Regions from separate parts of the Kosakonia sacchari SP1 genome, predicted to be linked through region 3. Evidence: predicted binding sites of a transcription regulator. Region 3 holds the regulator's gene; each other region holds the start of a gene.

Evidence for each region. The regulator PurR, encoded in region 3, represses purine synthesis genes. The targets are predictions, from matches to a motif close to CANGCAAACGTTTGCNTG.
Region 1: pyrD (quinone-dependent dihydroorotate dehydrogenase) is a predicted target of PurR. The motif match lies at 2,549-2,566, and genes of this name have one in related genera.
Region 2: purM (phosphoribosylformylglycinamidine cyclo-ligase) is a predicted target of PurR. The motif match lies at 1,532-1,549, and genes of this name have one in related genera.

What each region holds. Positions count from the first base shown of each region.
Region 1 is NZ_CP007215.2:3,104,005-3,109,985, reverse strand. Features, by position in the region: gene ssuD (FMNH2-dependent alkanesulfonate monooxygenase) at 1-876, opposite strand, end outside; gene C813_RS37695 (sulfonate ABC transporter substrate-binding protein) at 873-1,844, opposite strand; gene ssuE (NADPH-dependent FMN reductase) at 1,837-2,412, opposite strand; gene pyrD (quinone-dependent dihydroorotate dehydrogenase) at 2,660-3,670, shown strand; gene zapC (cell division protein ZapC) at 3,839-4,381, shown strand; gene C813_RS37675 (YcbX family protein) at 4,378-5,487, opposite strand; gene rlmKL (bifunctional 23S rRNA (guanine(2069)-N(7))-methyltransferase RlmK/23S rRNA (guanine(2445)-N(2))-methyltransferase RlmL) at 5,587-5,981, shown strand, end outside.
Region 2 is NZ_CP007215.2:1,339,920-1,345,900, forward strand. Features, by position in the region: gene purN (phosphoribosylglycinamide formyltransferase) at 1-436, opposite strand, end outside; gene purM (phosphoribosylformylglycinamidine cyclo-ligase) at 433-1,470, opposite strand; gene upp (uracil phosphoribosyltransferase) at 1,705-2,331, shown strand; gene uraA (uracil permease) at 2,441-3,730, shown strand; gene C813_RS29410 (DnaA inactivator Hda) at 3,830-4,531, shown strand; gene arsC (arsenate reductase (glutaredoxin)) at 4,564-4,920, opposite strand; gene bepA (beta-barrel assembly-enhancing protease) at 4,933-5,981, opposite strand, start outside.
Region 3 is NZ_CP007215.2:2,713,012-2,718,992, reverse strand. Features, by position in the region: gene C813_RS35805 (riboflavin synthase) at 1-10, shown strand, start outside; gene cfa (cyclopropane fatty acyl phospholipid synthase) at 42-1,190, opposite strand; gene punC (purine nucleoside transporter PunC) at 1,499-2,695, opposite strand; gene punR (DNA-binding transcriptional activator PunR) at 2,808-3,719, shown strand; gene purR (HTH-type transcriptional repressor PurR) at 3,738-4,763, opposite strand; gene cydH (cytochrome bd-I oxidase subunit CydH) at 5,061-5,150, shown strand; gene C813_RS35780 (MFS transporter) at 5,319-5,981, shown strand, end outside.

The sequences.
Region 1 (5,981 bases), 390 kb from region 3:
AGCCCACAGGTTGGGGCTGATCTCCAGTTGATCGCGTTTACCGCCATGAAGCGCCGCCATCCGCTGTTGACCGACGGAATCCTGACGAGAGAAGGCGGCCTGCGCTTTAGCAATGGTGGCATCATCCAGGTGAGCGATCAGGTTATTTGCTGCCTGCCAGGCTTCGGCATTCGTTTCCCGGACAATCACATGCAGACGAATACCGAAGCGCACTTTACGTCCGTGGGCGGCGGCTTTGGCGCGTACCTGTTCAATTTTTTCTTTTACCTGCGCCGGCGGCTCGCCCCACGTCAGATAGAGGTCAACCTGTTCAGCGGCCAGATCTTGCGCCACATCGGACGATCCGCCGAAATAGAGTGGCGGTCGCGGCTGCTGCACCGGCGGGAAAAAGAGTTTCGCGCCGCGCACATGAATATGTTTGCCCTCAAAATCTACAGTGTCGCCTTCCAGCAGACGACGCCAGACGTGAGTAAACTCCGCAGAGGCTTCATAACGCTGCGTATGATCGAGAAACACGCCGTCTCCGGCCAGTTCCTGCGGATCGCTGCCGGTCACCAGGTTAAAAAGCGCACGTCCATTTGAGAGCCTGTCCAGTGTGGCCGCCTGGCGTGCAGCGACGGTCGGCGACGTGACACTGGGGCGCAGGGCGACAAGAAACTTCAACCGCTGCGTCACCGGGATAAGTGAGGCGGCGACCAGCCACGCATCTTCACAGGAGCGACCGGTGGGGATCAGCACTCCGCTGAACCCTAAACGATCCGCCGCCTGCGCGACTTGTTGTAAATAAGCATGATCTACCGGGCGCGAGCCGTGGTCCGTCCCTAAATAGTGACCATCGCCGTGGGTGGGTAAAAACCAGAACAGATTTAAGCTCATGACTTGGCTCCTTGGTTGGCCGGTTGCCAGATACGGGTGCGAATATCGACTTTTTTCGGCAGCAAATGGTTCTCATAGAAGAGATCGGCCGTTTGCTGTTGCAGTGCGGCGGTGGTGTCATCGACCGGTGAGATTTTGGTCGGTGGGCGGTGATCGAAATAGCTGGCAATCACCGGCTGGGGCAGCCCCAGTGTTTTGGCAAACAGCGCGATGCTTTCGTCACGCTGGCTAAGGGTTAACGCGTCGGCTTCGCTAAAGGTATTCAGCACGCCCTGAATAAATGCCCCGTTTTTTTCCGCATAAGGACGCGACGCTAAATAGAAGGAGCCGGTCTGTTTCAGTGTGGTGCCGTCTTTTAATACGCGCACGCCACCCTGAAGCAGGGCCGCCGAGTAGTAAGGATCCCAGATGGCCCATGCATCAACGTTACCTTGCTGGAACGCGGCACGTGCATCCGCAGGTGTCAAAAACACGGGCTGAATATCGCTGAATTTTAGCCCAGCCTGTTGCAGTGCGCGCAGCAGTAAATTGTGTGAGCTGGAGCCTTTCTGGAAAGCGACTTTATGTCCCTTCAGGTCGGCAACCGTTTTAATCGGGCTGTTTTGGGCAACAAGGATCACTTCTGCTTTCGGCTTCGGCGGTTCAACGCCGACATACAGAAGATCCGCGCCAGCGGCTTGCGCAAAAATCGGCGGAATGTCGCCCGTGCTGCCGAGATCGATACTGCCAATATTCAGCGCTTCCAGCATTTGCGGGCCTGCCGGGAATTCCGTCCAGGTGATTTTGGTGTTCGGGTAGCGTTTTTCCAGCAGGTCATAGCTTTTTGCCAGCACCATGCTGACACTGCCTTTCTGGTAACCAATACGCAAACTCTCCGGTGCCGGTTCGGCGGCCTGTGTCCAGGCGGAAAGTGTCAGTAAACCGCTTAATGCCAGCCATTGTGCGCGGTTTTTGAACAGATTAAACATGCGCGACTCCTTGCGGCAGGTGGAAATCCGGCGCCTGGATATCCCGGCGGTGCAGCGCTTGCCAGAAAGTTTCCAGCGCTTTATCCAGACGGGTTTGCAGGTTGGGCGTCAGACTGGGCTTGTGCTGATAATCTAGCACCTGACTATCATCGGCGAAGACGCCATGCAGGATCTCTTGCGCTTTCAGCGCGCTGAGTACCGGCTTAAGGGCGTAATCCACCGCCAGCATGTGCGCAACGGTGCCGCCAGTGGCCAGCGGCAACACCACTTTGCCTTCCAGCGCCCGCTCGGGCAGTAGATCGAGCAGCGTTTTCAGGGAGCCGGAGTAAGCCGCTTTATAGATCGGTGTGGCGACAATCAACCCATCTGCCTCGTTAAGTTGCCCAATAAATGTTTGCAACGCGGGGCTATCAAAGCGGGCATAGAGGAGATCTTCCGGCGCGAAATTTTGCAAATGCCAGTGACACACTTCGATCTCCTGCGCATTCAGACGCTCGCGGGCATACTCCAGCAACGCGCTGGAGCGGGAGGGAAAGCGCGGGCTTCCGGCCAGGGTGATAACTCTCATAATCGCTCCTTATAACCAATTGTTTGCTTTTAGATAACATTCATAACAATTGAAGGCAGTGTGGCAGAGTCGATTTATTCCACTAAATGATTTATTCGATGAAAATATGCTGAAATTTGCATAAAGGAGAGGGGTTAGAGAAAACGATTGCGTCGATTCGTCTTTTTTTGCCGCAGGTCAATTCCCTTTCGTCGGGTAATCACTGATAATACGCCCCCGGTTTGCAACCGGGAATCCAGGAGAGTTCATGTACTACCCCTTCGTTCGTAAAGCCCTTTTCCAGCTCGATCCAGAGCGCGCTCATGAATTAACGTTCCAGCAATTACGCCGAATTACCGGCACGCCTTTCGAAGCCCTTGTACGTCAGCGTGTACCGGAGAAGCCGGTCAAATGCATGGGGCTGACCTTTAAAAACCCGTTGGGGTTAGCGGCCGGGATGGATAAAAATGGCGAGTGCATTGATGCGCTGGGCGCGATGGGGTTTGGCGCCATCGAAATCGGTACCGTAACGCCGCGCCCGCAACCCGGTAATGACAAGCCGAGGATCTTCCGTCTGGTTGATGCGGAAGGACTGATCAACCGCATGGGTTTCAATAATCTTGGCGTGGATAACCTGGTTGAGAACGTAAAGAAATCACACTTCGACGGTGTGTTGGGCATTAATATTGGCAAGAATAAAGACACGCCCGTCGAGCAGGGTAAAGATGACTACCTGATTTGTATGGAAAAAATCTATGCCTATGCCGGTTATATCGCCATCAATATTTCTTCGCCGAATACGCCCGGTTTACGCACACTACAATATGGCGAAGCGCTGGACGATCTGCTTACGGCAATTAAGAATAAGCAAAACGATCTGCAAAACCTGCATCATAAATATGTTCCGGTAGCCGTAAAGATCGCACCAGATCTTTCTGAAGAGGAATTGATCCAGGTGGCCGATAGTTTAGTTCGTCACAATATTGATGGTGTTATTGCCACTAATACCACGCTTGAAAGATCGCTGGTACAGGGAATGAAACATTGCGACGAAACGGGTGGGTTAAGTGGCCGTCCGTTGCAATTAAAAAGCACGGAAATTATTCGGCGGTTGTCGCAAGAATTAAACGGGCGCTTGCCGATTATTGGCGTAGGCGGCATCGACTCGGTGATAGCGGCTCGCGAAAAAATTGCCGCCGGGGCGTCACTGGTGCAAATTTATTCGGGCTTTATTTTTAAAGGCCCACCGCTGATTAAAGAAATCGTTACCCATATCTAATCTTTTATCCCTTCCTGCACAACCAGGGCTTTATTTCCCGCCCTGGTTGTTTTATATTCCACCACTGTTGCTAATTTAAACATTTTAGTCTTTTATTATTTAGGTAATAAACGAGGCGGCAAACAGGATGAAAAAGTTACAGGATGTTTAGGGGAAGGGGAGAGGAAAATGCGAATTAAACCTGACGATAATTGGCGCTGGTATTTTGATGATGAGCATGATCGCATGATGCTCGATTTAGCCAATGGCATGTTATTTCGCTCTCGTTTTGCCCGTAAGATGCTGACACCAGACGCTTTCTCGCCGTCTGGTTTTTGTGTTGATGATGCTGCGCTTTATTTCTCCTTCGATGAAAAATGCCGCGATTTGCCGTTATCCAATGAGCAACGGGCTGAACTGGTGCTTAACGCGCTGGTAGCGATTCGCTTCCTCAAGCCGCAAATGCCGAAAAGCTGGCACTTTATGACGCATGATTCCCTGTGGACGCCTGTTACGGGCGAAGGCGCTTGTGTCTGGCTGAGCGATACGCAGGAGTGTGTGAATCTGCTGGTGGTTGAACCGGGTGAAAATGCTGCGTTGTGTCTGCTGGCGCAACCCGGCGTGGTGATTGCCGGGCGCACCATGCAACTGGGCGACGCGATTAAAATTATGAATGATCGCCTCAAACCACAGCTGCATACCAATGCAATTCAGCTCGAACAGGCGGTTTAAGCCTCCAGTCGCAGCGATGTTTTCGGCACACAGCTACAGCAGAGAATTGAACCATCCGGCGCAACCGCTGATTTCTTCAGCGCACTGACTTCACCTTCCACTACGCGAATACGGCAGCAACCGCAAATCCCCGCGCGACACGAGTAGGGTACGCGAATTCCCTGGTTTTCCAGCTGTTCCAGCAACACTTGTTGGTTATTGCCGCGAAATGTTTGACCTTGCCAGTTGATTTCCACCGTCCCTGCGGGTTGTGCATCCTGTTCAACAGACTCTTCGACTTCGCCAGCGCCGTATGTTTTCGCGGGCCTCGTTGCCAGCACGACTACCTCATCGCCGACGCGAATCACACCGCTGTTACGGGCAATCAGGTTTTGACCAAAATCGATGGCGCCATTGTCCTGCGCAGTGCGAAAACGCTGTAAGGTCGCGAGAGGTTCACCGGAAGGGTGTTTTTGCCCGCGCTCCGGGCTGACGGTAGTGAACACGCAGCGGCTGCACGGTTTCACAACGTCGAAAACCACCTCGCCAATACGCACCACTTTCCAGCTGTCCTCTTCCCACGGCTGCGCGCCTGTTACCACCAGGTTGGGGCGAAACTGCTCCATTTTCACGCTGGCCGGGCAACGGTTTTGTACATCACGCAGCGAGGCTTCGTTAGCCAGCAGATACGGAAAACCATCGGCGAAAGATAACGCTACGTCCTCGTGGTGTTTGACGCGGCGGGTTAATTCAGGCCCAACCCAGCGCAATTGCACCTCGCGCGCAAAAAAGCCACTCAGCCAGCGGTTAATCTCTTCGGGTGCGATAAGGGCCATAAAGTGGTTACCCCACACTTCCGTGGGCGCGGCGTCGAGCGCAAACTCGGCAAAGCGAATCACCGCGCTGCTACCATCCGGTGCGGTCAGGTGCAAACCATCGGTTAACGGTGAGGGCGTAAAGCGCACCATCTGCGGATACTGTCGTGCGGTAATAAAAGTGCCATCGGGTTGCGTGACCATAAAAACACGGTCAAAAGCGAGGCCGCTGATATCGGCAAGTGCATGCGTCAGGCCAATACCGCGCATGGATTTTACCGGATGAATAAAAAGACGTGAAAGCGTTGGCACGTCTTCCCCCTGTCTGATGAAAATTAGCCCTCAACTTTATGACATGAACGCCAGATTAGCTATAATGCGCAACAATTTTCGTTGAATGTAAGTGACATTATGATTTCTCTGTTTGCCAGTACGGCCCGCGGGCTGGAAGAGCTGTTAAAAACTGAACTGGAAAAACTCGGCGCTGTTGAGTGCCGGGTGGTTCAGGGTGGTGTCCATTTTGAAGGGGACACGCGGCTCCTGTACCAGAGCCTGATGTGGAGTCGTCTGGCTTCGCGCATTATGCTGCCGCTCGGGGAGTGCAAGGTTTACAGCGATCTTGATCTCTACCTCGGCGTGCAGGCGATCAACTGGACAGAGATGTTTAATCCGGGCGCAACCTTCGCCGTCCATTTTAGCGGCCTGAACGATGAAATCCGTAACAGTCAGTACGGGGCGCTGAAAGTCAAAGATGCCATCGTCGATAGCTTTACCCGCAAAAATCTGCCGCGTCCGAATGTGGAACG
Region 2 (5,981 bases), 1.4 Mb from region 3:
CGTCCAGCTCATCGGTAACAAAATGCACGCTGGTGCCATGTTCTTCATCACCGTTTTCCAGCACCTGGCGGTGCGTGTGCAGGCCGGGATATTTCGGCAGCAGGGAAGGGTGGATATTCAGCAGACGTCCGGCGTAGTGCGCGACAAACGCCGGGCTGAGGATACGCATATAACCCGCCAGCACGACCACATCCGGGGCGTAGGCGTCGATTTCCTGCATCAGCTCGCGGTCAAACGCATCGCGGCTGGCGAACTGATCTGCGCTCAGCGCATGAGCGGGAATATTGGCTTCCCGCGCACGTTCAAGGCCGAACGCATCGGCCTTATTACTGAATACTGCCCGCAGGGTGCCGTTGATTTTCTTCTGTTTACAGGCGTCGATAATTGCCTGCAAATTGCTTCCGTTGCCGGAAATCAGCACCACGATGTTTTTCATTCAATAACCACACGCTCACTGGAATCGGATGCGTTGATGATACCGATTTTCCACGCGTTTTCACCTTTCGCATTCAGCAGCGTGATGGCTTTATCGGCTTCAGCCGCAGGAAGCGCAATCACCATGCCGACGCCGCAGTTAAAGGTGCGGTACATTTCATGGCGGCTCACGTTCCCGGCGTTTTGCAGCCAGTTAAACACGGCCGGCCACTGCCAGGAGGATTCATTGATTACCGCCTGGGTGTTATCCGGCAGTACGCGCGGAATGTTTTCCCAGAAACCACCGCCGGTCAGGTGGGCGATGGCGTGGACATCAACGTTTTCAATCAGCTCCAGCACGGATTTGACGTAAATACGAGTCGGCTCCAGCAGGTGATCGGCCAGCGGTTTGCCTTCAAGCTGCGTAGTCAGCGGATCGGTGCCGCTCACTTCGAGCACTTTACGCACCAGCGAATAGCCGTTGGAGTGCGGGCCGCTGGACGCCAGGGCGACCAGCACATCGCCGTCAGCCACTTTCGAGCCGTCGATGATTTCTGATTTTTCTACCACACCGACGCAGAAACCGGCGACATCGTAATCTTCACCGTGATACATGCCCGGCATTTCCGCTGTTTCGCCGCCAACCAGCGCACAGCCAGATTGCAGACAGCCTTCGGCGATGCCGTTGATCACGCTGGCGGCGGTATCGACATCCAGCTTGCCGGTCGCGTAATAGTCGAGGAAGAACAGCGGCTCAGCGCCTTGAACCACCAGATCGTTAACGCACATTGCCACCAGGTCGATACCGATGGTGTCGTGACGTTTCAGATCCATTGCCAGGCGCAGTTTTGTGCCCACGCCGTCAGTGCCGGAAACCAGTACTGGCTCACGATATTTTTGCGGCAGCGCGCACAGCGCACCGAAGCCGCCCAAACCGCCCATCACTTCCGGGCGACGGGTTTTCTTCACCACGCCTTTGATTCGGTCAACCAGAGCATTACCCGCGTCGATATCAACACCGGCATCTTTATAGCTGAGAGAGGTTTTATCGGTCACTGCTTGGGTCCCCACGCGTTTACTTGCGGTAGAAATAAAATTCGGCGCAATTCTAACAGCCAAGGCAAACGTTTGCGAGTCCATTATTTAAGGGCGCAGCGGATTCTTGCGATATACTCTTTTCCAGTCTGATTGATCGCGATCAAGCGCCTTCCTGTAGCGCAACGGAGAAAAAGCGGTATAATCCGGCGATTTTTTTTGTGGCTGCTACCTGTCAGGGGAAAGGAGAAGAGTATGAAGGTCGTGGAAGTAAAACACCCACTCGTCAAACACAAGCTGGGCCTGATGCGAGAGAATGACATCAGCACCAAACGCTTTCGTGAACTCGCCTCAGAAGTGGGCAGCCTGCTGACCTATGAAGCAACGGCCGATCTGGAAACTGAAAAAGTGACCATCGAAGGCTGGAACGGCCCGGTACAGGTTGATCAAATTAAAGGTAAGAAAATCACCGTGGTGCCGATCCTGCGCGCAGGTCTGGGCATGATGGAAGGTGTGCTGGAGCACGTACCGAGCGCGCGCATCAGTGTGGTGGGTATCTACCGTAATGAAGAGACGCTGGAGCCGGTACCGTACTTCCAGAAACTGGTATCCAATATCGACGAGCGCATGGCGCTGGTTGTTGACCCGATGCTGGCGACCGGTGGTTCGATGATCGCGACCATCGACCTGCTGAAAAACGCCGGTTGCCACAGTATTAAAGTGCTGGTGCTGGTTGCCGCGCCGGAAGGTCTGGCGGCGCTGGAAAAAGCGCACCCGGACGTTGAGCTGTACACCGCGTCGATTGACCAGGGGCTGAATGAGCACGGATACATTATTCCGGGCCTCGGCGACGCCGGCGACAAAATCTTTGGTACGAAATAACTGATTAGAAATCGAAAGCCGACTTTGATAGTCGGCTTTTTTTTGGAATTCATAACACTGCCCGCCGTTTTGGACGGGTGGACAACAACAACACTCAGAGGAAAACACTATGACGCGCCGTGCTATCGGGGTAAGTGAAAGACCGCCGCTTTTGCAGACCATCCCGCTTAGTTTACAGCATCTGTTCGCCATGTTCGGCGCAACGGTGCTGGTGCCAATCCTGTTCCACATTAACCCGGCCACCGTGCTGCTGTTTAATGGTATCGGGACACTGCTCTATATCTTTATTTGTAAAGGGAAAATCCCGGCCTATTTAGGTTCCAGCTTTGCGTTTATTTCCCCGGTGCTGCTGTTGCTGCCGCTGGGCTACGAAGTGGCGCTCGGTGGGTTTATTATGTGCGGCGTGCTGTTCTGCATCGTCTCGTTCATTGTGAAAAAAGCGGGTACTGGCTGGCTGGATGTGATGTTCCCGCCTGCGGCGATGGGCGCAATCGTTGCCGTCATCGGTCTGGAACTGGCGGGCGTCGCGGCGAACATGGCCGGTCTGCTGCCAGCGGAAGGGCAGTCTGCGGATTCCAAAACCGTGATCATCTCGCTGGTGACACTGGGCGTGACGGTGTTTGGCTCGGTGCTGTTCCGTGGTTTTATGGCGATTATCCCGATCCTGATTGGTGTACTGGCGGGCTACGCACTCTCCTTCGCGATGGGCGTTGTCGATACCACGCCGATTGCCCAGGCGCACTGGTTCGCACTGCCAACGTTTTATACGCCGCGTTTTGAGTGGTTTGCCATTTTCACCATTCTGCCTGCGGCGCTGGTGGTCATTGCCGAGCACGTCGGTCATCTGGTGGTGACGGCGAATATCGTCAAAAGAGATCTGATTCGCGATCCGGGCTTGCACCGCTCCATGTTTGCCAACGGCCTTTCAACCATCATCTCTGGTTTCTTCGGCTCCACGCCGAACACTACCTACGGTGAGAACATCGGCGTGATGGCGATTACCCGTGTCTACAGCACCTGGGTGATTGGCGGTGCGGCGATTATCGCCATTCTGCTCTCCTGTGTGGGTAAGCTCGCGGCGGCTATCCAGATTATCCCGGTGCCGGTAATGGGCGGTGTTTCCCTGCTGCTGTACGGGGTAATCGGCGCTTCCGGGATCCGCGTGCTGATTGAATCCAAAGTGGATTACAGCAAAGCGCAAAACCTGATCCTGACCTCCGTTATCCTGATTATTGGTGTCAGCGGCGCGAAGGTGCACATTGGTGCCGCCGAGCTGAAAGGCATGGCGCTGGCGACGATCGTCGGTGTGGGTCTGAGCCTGATCTTTAAGCTGATTAGCGTACTGCGCCCGGAAGAAGTGGTGCTGGACGCGCCAGAAGATGACGCGGCGAAGTCATAATCATCGTGCAGAATTGAACCGGGCCTCGCGCCCGGTTCAAACCTTGCAACATTTTGTGATAGACTCACTGCGTTTTTTGTAAGCCTTGTTGAGGTACCTCTGAACACGCCGGCACAGCTCTCCCTGCCATTGTATTTACCCGATGATGAAACCTTTGCGAGTTTCTGGCCGGGTGATAACCCCTCTTTACTGGCGGCACTGCAAAACGTTCTGCGCCAGGCGCACAGCGGATACATCTATTTCTGGTCGCGTGAAGGCGCGGGGCGCAGCCATTTGCTGCATGCCGCGTGTGCCGAACTCTCCCAGCGCGGTGATGCCGTTGGTTATGTGCCGCTTGATAAGCGTACCTGGTTTGTACCGGAAGTGCTGGATGGGATGGAGCAACTCTCGCTGGTGTGTATCGACAATATCGAATGCGTGGCCGGTGACGAGCCGTGGGAAATGGCGATTTTCAACCTCTACAACCGCATTCTGGAACAGGGCAAAACCCGCTTGCTGATAACCGGCGACAGACCGCCGCGCCAGCTTAACCTGGGGTTGCCGGATCTGGCCTCACGGCTGGACTGGGGGCAAATCTACAAGCTGCAACCGCTCTCCGACGAAGACAAATTACAGGCCTTACAGCTTCGTGCGCGGATCCGTGGGTTTGAGCTGCCGGAAGATGTGGGGCGGTTTTTGTTAAAGCGGCTGGACAGAGAAATGCGCACATTGTTCGATACGCTGGATGAACTGGATCGCGCGTCGATCACCGCCCAGCGCAAGCTGACTATTCCGTTCGTCAAAGAGATCCTCAAACTCTGAACCCTCGCCAGACCGACGAGGGTTTTTTAATACTACAAAATCTCCAGCACCTGCTCCGGCGGGCGACCGATTCGTGCTTTGCCGTGGCTAACGACAATCGGGCGTTCAAGCAGTTTCGGATTATCCACCAGTGCCTGCACCAGTTGCGCTTCCGTCAGTGCGCTATCACTAAGCTGTAATTCTTTGTAGAGATCTTCTTTACTGCGCATCAGCTCGCGCGCGCTGGACATGCCGAGCATTTTCAGCAGCTTTTGCACCGTCGCCGCGTCCGGCGGCGTCTCGAGGTAGAGCACCACGTCTGGCTCCACACCGTTCTCTTTCAGCAGCGCCAGCGTTTCGCGGCTCTTTGAGCAGCGTGGGTTATGGTAAATCTTCACCGTCTCTGACATCTCTTCTCCTTATTACATTTTCTGGTACGGCTTGAACCGTTGCTGCAACTCGCGTAACTGGTCAATTCGCGCATCGTAACGTGCCTGTTGCAGGCTGCCGAGTTTCACCTGCGAACTGGCGCTACTCAGCAAGGTGATCGCCTGATCCAGCTTGCCCACCAGCGCTAACCCTTCGGCACGCGCGGCCAGCTCCTGATCGCGGTTATTCAGCGCCGCTTCTGCCTGCGCCAGTAAATCCCAGCCGTTGACATCCTCTTTATACGTAAAGGTGTAACGGTTAAGAATGCGCGCGGCTTCAGCGGGCTGACCGCCTTCCAGGTAAGCGTTCGCCAGGTTGAGTTGCAGCACCGGGTTGGTTTTCAGTTCGCTGGCAGCATTGAGGCGTTTAATGGCGTCCGCGCTTTTGTTCTGCCCTAAATCGATATCGGTCGCCAGGTCGAGATACCAGGCATTATTCGGGCTGGCGCTCAGCAGCGGTTGCAAGGTTTTTGCCGCCTCGGCGTAATTTTTCGCTTCCATTGCCTGTAACGCCCTGCCATATTGCGCCGCGCGTTGTTCACGCACATTACCTTTCGACCAGCCATCCAGCAGATCGCTGGTGAGCTGGTTACGCCCGGAGTTGTACATGCCAAGCGTACGCGCTTTCGCCATATAGAACTCTTCGGATGATTGCACCACCACCGGACGCATCTGGTTGGCGCGGTTGCGCGCATCTGACAAGCGGCTTTCCGGTAACGGGTGCGTCAGCAGAATTTCCGGCGGGCGCGTGGAGTAGCGCGACTGATCCAGCAGTTTTTCGAGGAAGGTCGGCATAGCTTGTGGGTCAAACCCGGCGCGTTGCAGCACCTGAATACCAATGCGATCCGCTTCCTGTTCGTTCTGCTGGGTAAAGCTGATAAGCCCTTGCTGTGTACCGGCCAGCGTGCCGGTGAGCGCGCCCATCCCGGCTTGCGGGTTAGCCATCGCCAGCAAAATGGAACCCAGCACGCCCGCCCAGGTCAGTGGCGCGTTGCGTTTTTGGTCTTCCATCGCGCGCGCCAGGTGGCGCTGGGTGACGTGGG
Region 3 (5,981 bases):
CGAAGAGTAAAAATAAACCCCGGCATGCCGGGGTTTATTTTTTAACGCGCCACGCGCAACCCGTGTTCAATACCCCGGCTGAAAACCACCTGCCAGAGCTGAATATCGCGCGCGCGAAACGCCCCCGCGCAGGCATTGAGGTAATAGCTGAACATCCGTTTAAAGCGTTCCGAATAGTTGTCGGAGATTTCCGGCCAGGCACCAAGAAAACGCTCATACCACGCCATCAACGTACGGTCATAATCCGCGCCGAAATTGTGCCAGTCTTCCATCACGAAGTGTGATTCGCTGGCATCTGCAATCTGGCGCACAGAAGGCAGACAACCATTCGGGAAGATGTAGCGGTTGATCCACGGATCAACATTGTGATCGGTGCGTTTTGAGCCGATGGTGTGCAGTAAAAAAATGCCATCGGGCTTCAGGTTACGATCGACGACGCGGAAATAGGTCGCGTAGTTTTTTGGCCCGACATGTTCAAACATGCCAACGGAGACAATGCGGTCAAATTGCTCGTCGAGGTCGCGATAATCCTGCAAACGAATATCGACATCCAGCCCTTCACAACGCTTCTGCGCCAGCTTTTGCTGTTCTGCAGAAATCGTCACGCCAACCACACTGACGCCGTAATTTTGCGCCATAAACTGCGCCAGACCGCCCCATCCACAGCCAATATCCAGCACGCGCATGCCGGGTTTTAACTTGAGCTTTTCACCGATAAGCCGCAGTTTTGCCCGTTGTGCATCGTCCAGCGTTTCAGCGTCCTTCCAGTAGGCGCAAGAGTATTGCATCTGCGGATCCAGCATGCGGGTAAACAGATCATTACCGAGATCGTAATGTTCTTTGCCCACAATCCAGGCCCTTTTTTTACTTTGCAGATTAAATAATCTTGCTCCGGCAATGCGGAGTGTGTCTTTGAGATGGTGCGGAAGTTGGTTTTCCAGCCCGGCGCGCAGAACTTTGGTAAAGAATATGTCCAGGCGGGGGCAATCCCACCAGCCGTCCATATAACTTTCGCCGAGTCCGAGCGAGCCTTCCTGTAAAACGCGTTTGAAAAAATCAGGGTTTTTCACCTGAATATCTGACGCTGCGGGACCGTTGACGCGAATACCTGCGCGACCCAGCAGTTCGTTTGCTATACGGAACCAATTGTCATCCCGTACGCTAACTTCTTCTATACACGATGAACTCATAACTTCTCCATCACTCGCAGTGATCAGAACCTTCAAAGAGCGTAGACGCTTTTTCAGGCTTGTGAGAAATCTCACGGTTTTCACCGTGAGGCTGATATCCGACGTAGAACAGAGGAAGGGAGAGGACCCTTGCCGAAAGGCCTTCCATGGGTAAACGGGTACAATCCGGTACCCGTTAATGCATAATATTTATCGTATTTATCAAACAGCCGAAAATGAGTATAGGCGCCAAAATCCGGTGATTCAATAAAAAGCCATTAGCAAGCTAACCGCTGAGTTATTGATAGTCGCTTGCGCAACTATTAATGCTAATGCGACGAGTGAGCCACAACCTCTTTATCCGCCCGTTCATCCTGAGTGCGGCGCTGAAGCCGATAACCCAACGCGACCAGCAACACCATTGACACCATAACACTGGTCGTCGTCAGCAGTGGTGTGGCGATAAGCCACGAAACGACCAGACTTGCCAGGAAACATAACCCCAGTTGTAGCGTATTCTGCAAGGCGGCTGCGCGACCGGTGGCCTGCGGGAATGGGCGCAGCGCCTGCGCGACCACGATAGGGTAAATCGCGCCATTGGCCATTGCCATAAAGCAGAAGGGGATGAGTAGCGCGGTCAGCGACACGTCCGACATAAAACCGACGGCCCAGGTGGCGAGGACACTTAACGCGAAAGCCCCCAGCAGCCACGGCAGCAAGCGAAAACCCTGCCATTTCTGCAACGCGGCACGGCAACCGTAACCGCCCACCAAAAAGGCGATGGTTTGCGGCACATAACTGAGGCCAATAACCGATGGGCCATAACCCATTTCGTGAAGAATAAACGGCGAACCGGTCAGCCAGGCGAAGAAACTGGCCGAGCAGGCGGCATAGATAATCACATTCCCGCGATAGTCCCGGGCGCGCAGCAGATCCATAAAGGTCAGCGATTGTTCGTGGTGCTCAATCTTATTCGCCGGTGCTTTCAGTCGCCATGCCGGGATCATCAGAATCACTGTGATCGCCAGTAAGGTGGCGAAAATGGCCTGCCAGTTGAAATGCGCAAGGATCCAGGCTCCCAGCAGCGGTGCCAGAGCGGGTGTTAAACCAACGAGCGGCATAATGGTGGCGAAGATGCGATTGACGCGATGCGCGGGATAGTTATCCGTCACCAGCGCCTGCCAGCTTACTGTCGCGGCGCAGACGCCTACCGCTTGCACAAAGCGCAGCACCAGCAACAGGGTTGCATCGCGTACCCATAATGTTCCCAGACACCCCAGCGCGAAAATCGCCAGCCCGGCCAGCAACACCGGCTTGCGGCCATAGCGATCTGATAGTGGCCCCCATACCAGTTGCGCAATGGCAAAGCCCGCCAGAAACAGGCTTAAGGTTGCGCTAACCACCGCAGACGATGTGTGTAAATCTTGCTGTATCGCGCTGAAGGCGGGGAGGTACATATCAGTGGCTAAAAAGCCGAGCACGCTTAATCCCGCGAGCCAGACTAAAAATCCGTTGCCAGGTTGCATTAGTGTTTCTCTTTAATTGCAGGTAATCAGGGCTGTCGAGTGTAAGGAGTGCATTAGCGCTTGTGAAACGCTAATATTTGCGTAGTGGTTTCAAAATTTTTGCAGGCAGATTATGTGGTCAGAATATTCACTGGAAGTGGTTGATGCTGTCGCGCGCAATGGCAGTTTTAGCGTCGCGGCGCAGGAGTTACACCGTGTACCTTCTGCGGTGAGCTATACCGTGCGACAGCTTGAGGAGTGGCTGGCTGTTCCGCTGTTTGAACGCCGCCATCGTGATGTTGAGCTCACGCCTGCCGGGGTCTGGTTTTTGAAAGAAGGGCGAGCTGTTATCAAAAAAATGCAGATCACCCGTCAGCAGTGCCAGCAAATCGCCAACGGCTGGCGCGGGCAACTGGCAATTGCCGTCGACAACATCGTAAAACCTGAACGTACCCGGCAATTGATCGTCGATTTCTATCGCCATTTCAGTGATGTTGAGTTGCAGGTTTACCAGGAAGTCTTTAACGGTGTCTGGGATGCGCTTGCTGACGGGCGGGTTGAGCTGGCGATCGGCGCAACGCAGGCCATCCCCGTAGGTGGGCGTTATGCGTTTCGCGATATGGGAATGCTGAGCTGGAAATGCGTGGTTTCCAGTCGTCATCCGCTGGCGTCACTGGCAGGTCCGCTCAGCGACGATACCTTGCGCAACTGGCCTTCACTTATCCAGGAAGATACGTCCCGCTCGTTGCCGAAACGTATTACCTGGCTGCTGGATAATCAGAAACGCGTGATTGTCCCTGATTGGGCGTCGTCGGAGGCGTGCTTATCTGCAGGGCTGTGCGTGGGAATGGTGCCGGCACACTTTGCCCGCCCGCGGCTCGACAGCGGTGACTGGGTCGCGCTGAACCTGGAAAACCCCTTCCCGGACGCGGCGTGCTGCCTGACGTGGCAACAAAATGAGGCTTCCCCGGCGTTAAACTGGCTGCTGGAATATCTTGGGGACAGTGAAACGCTGAATGACGAATGGTTAAGGGAGCCGAATTAACGGCTCCGTAATAAGCGATTAGCGGCGATAATCGCGGAACGGGCCATCGGCCACTGAGCGACGCTCGACCAGGCGCGGATGCACTTCGATAGACTGCGACTCCTCGCGCTTGTTGACGATGCGATCAAGCAGCATGGTAAACGCCGTTTCTCCCAGCGAATCTTTCGGCTGGTGAATCGTGGTTAATGCCGGAGTGAAGAAGCGTGAGTTACGCACATTGTCATAACCAATCAGGGAAATATCCTGCGGTACGCGTAAACCCATCTCATCGGCAGCACACAGCGCGCCCATCGCCATAATGTCGCCACCGCAAAACACCGCAGTAGGGCGATGCGCCTGACCGAGGATTTGCTGCATCGCGCGATAGCCGGATTCCGGCTCGAAATCGCCCTGTACGATCCAGTTTTCCGGCACGGTGATAAGGGCTTCTTCCATCGCTTTCATAAAGCCAGCCAGACGGCCAGCGCCAGTGTTACGCTCCAGAGGGCCTGGGATCACACCAATATCGCGGTGTCCGCGATCAATAAGGTAGCGACCGGCCATATAACCGCCTTCGAAGGCGTTATCAATAACGGAGTCCGTAAAGTCGGCCTTCGCTTCGCCCCAGTCCATCACGACCATCGGAATATGGCGGTACTCTTCCAGCATGTTCAACAGCGATTCCGGGTATTCTGAACACATTACCAGCAAGCCATCGACACGCTTTTGCGCCATCATCGACAGGTAAGCACGCTGTTTTTCGAGGCTATTCCAGGCATTGCCAAGGATCAGGGTGTAACCCTTCTGGAAGCACTTTTTCTCTACGGCTTCAATAATTTCAGCAAAGTAGGCCGCTTCACTGCTGGTAGCCAGCAAACCGATCGATTTTGTGTGATTCACTTTCAGGCTGCGGGCGACAGCGCTGGGGGAATAGTGCAGCTCTTTAATCGCTGCCCACACGGCGTTGCGCGTCTCTTCGGCGACGAAACGGGTCTTGTTAATTACATGTGATACGGTTGTAGTGGAAACGTTTGCTCGTTTCGCTACGTCTTTAATCGTTGCCATCAGATATCACTCCAGACCATATCATAAGCTCCTGATAATACTTAAGGTAAACGTTTGCCTTTAATCACCCTGTACCCATCAAAGGGGGTGCGGTACGCCGGGAAAACGACACTGGACGTCAGGAGGGGAGTCAATGGCCGGTACGCTAATAAATTTAGCGTCGAATTTTGTCTGATCTTGAGCAAAAGGGGAAGTATTAAAACGTTTCTCCTGCGAATTCCCGCAAGATTTTTAAGATAATTTGTGCAAAAATGCGTTATCTCACTTTTTGTGGGGAAATTAAAAAGGGGAAAATTGATGAGCACCGATCTGAAGTATTCTTTAATCACTACCGTCATCGTTCTGAGCCTGATTGTTTTCGGCGGTCTGACTGCTGCACTGCATTGATCTATCGCGAGGGAGAGCCTCTTCTCCCTCGGTTTTCTGCCCCGCTATTGTTATCACCTCTGCAATAATCTTTTGTCATTCTGCTAACTTCTGTTTTTTGTGATAGCTGTCATACTTTTGACTTCAGCGACAGGGTCGCTAGTCGGCATGTCTTTTTTGGAGTCACAGATGAAAATTAATTTCCCTTTGCTTGCCCTGGCGATTGGCGCCTTCGGCATTGGTACTACCGAGTTTTCCCCGATGGGATTACTGCCGGTTATTGCCCGCGGCGTTGACGTTTCTATTCCGGCAGCGGGGATGCTGATTAGCGCCTACGCTATCGGTGTAATGGTTGGTGCGCCGTTAATGACGTTGTTGCTGTCTCATCGCGGCAGACGCAATGCCCTGATCTTTTTGATGGCAATTTTTACGCTTGGTAACGTGCTGTCGGCGATCGCGCCGGATTACACCACATTAATGCTGGCACGTATCGTCACTAGCCTGAACCATGGCGCTTTCTTTGGTCTTGGTTCGGTGGTGGCAGCAAGCGTGGTTGCCAAAGAGAAGCAGGCCAGCGCAGTCGCCACCATGTTTATGGGGCTGACCATTGCTAACATCGGCGGTGTACCTGCCGCGACCTGGCTGGGTGAAACCATTGGCTGGCGCATGTCGTTCATGGCCACTGCCGGGCTGGGTGTGATTGCTATGGCGAGCCTGTTCTTTTCGTTGCCGAAAGGTGGTGCTGGTGAGCGCCCGGACGTACGTAAAGAGCTGTCGGTACTGGTACGCCCACAAGTGTTGTCCGCATTGCTGACCACTGTGCTCGGCGCAGGTGCCATGTTCACGCTGTAT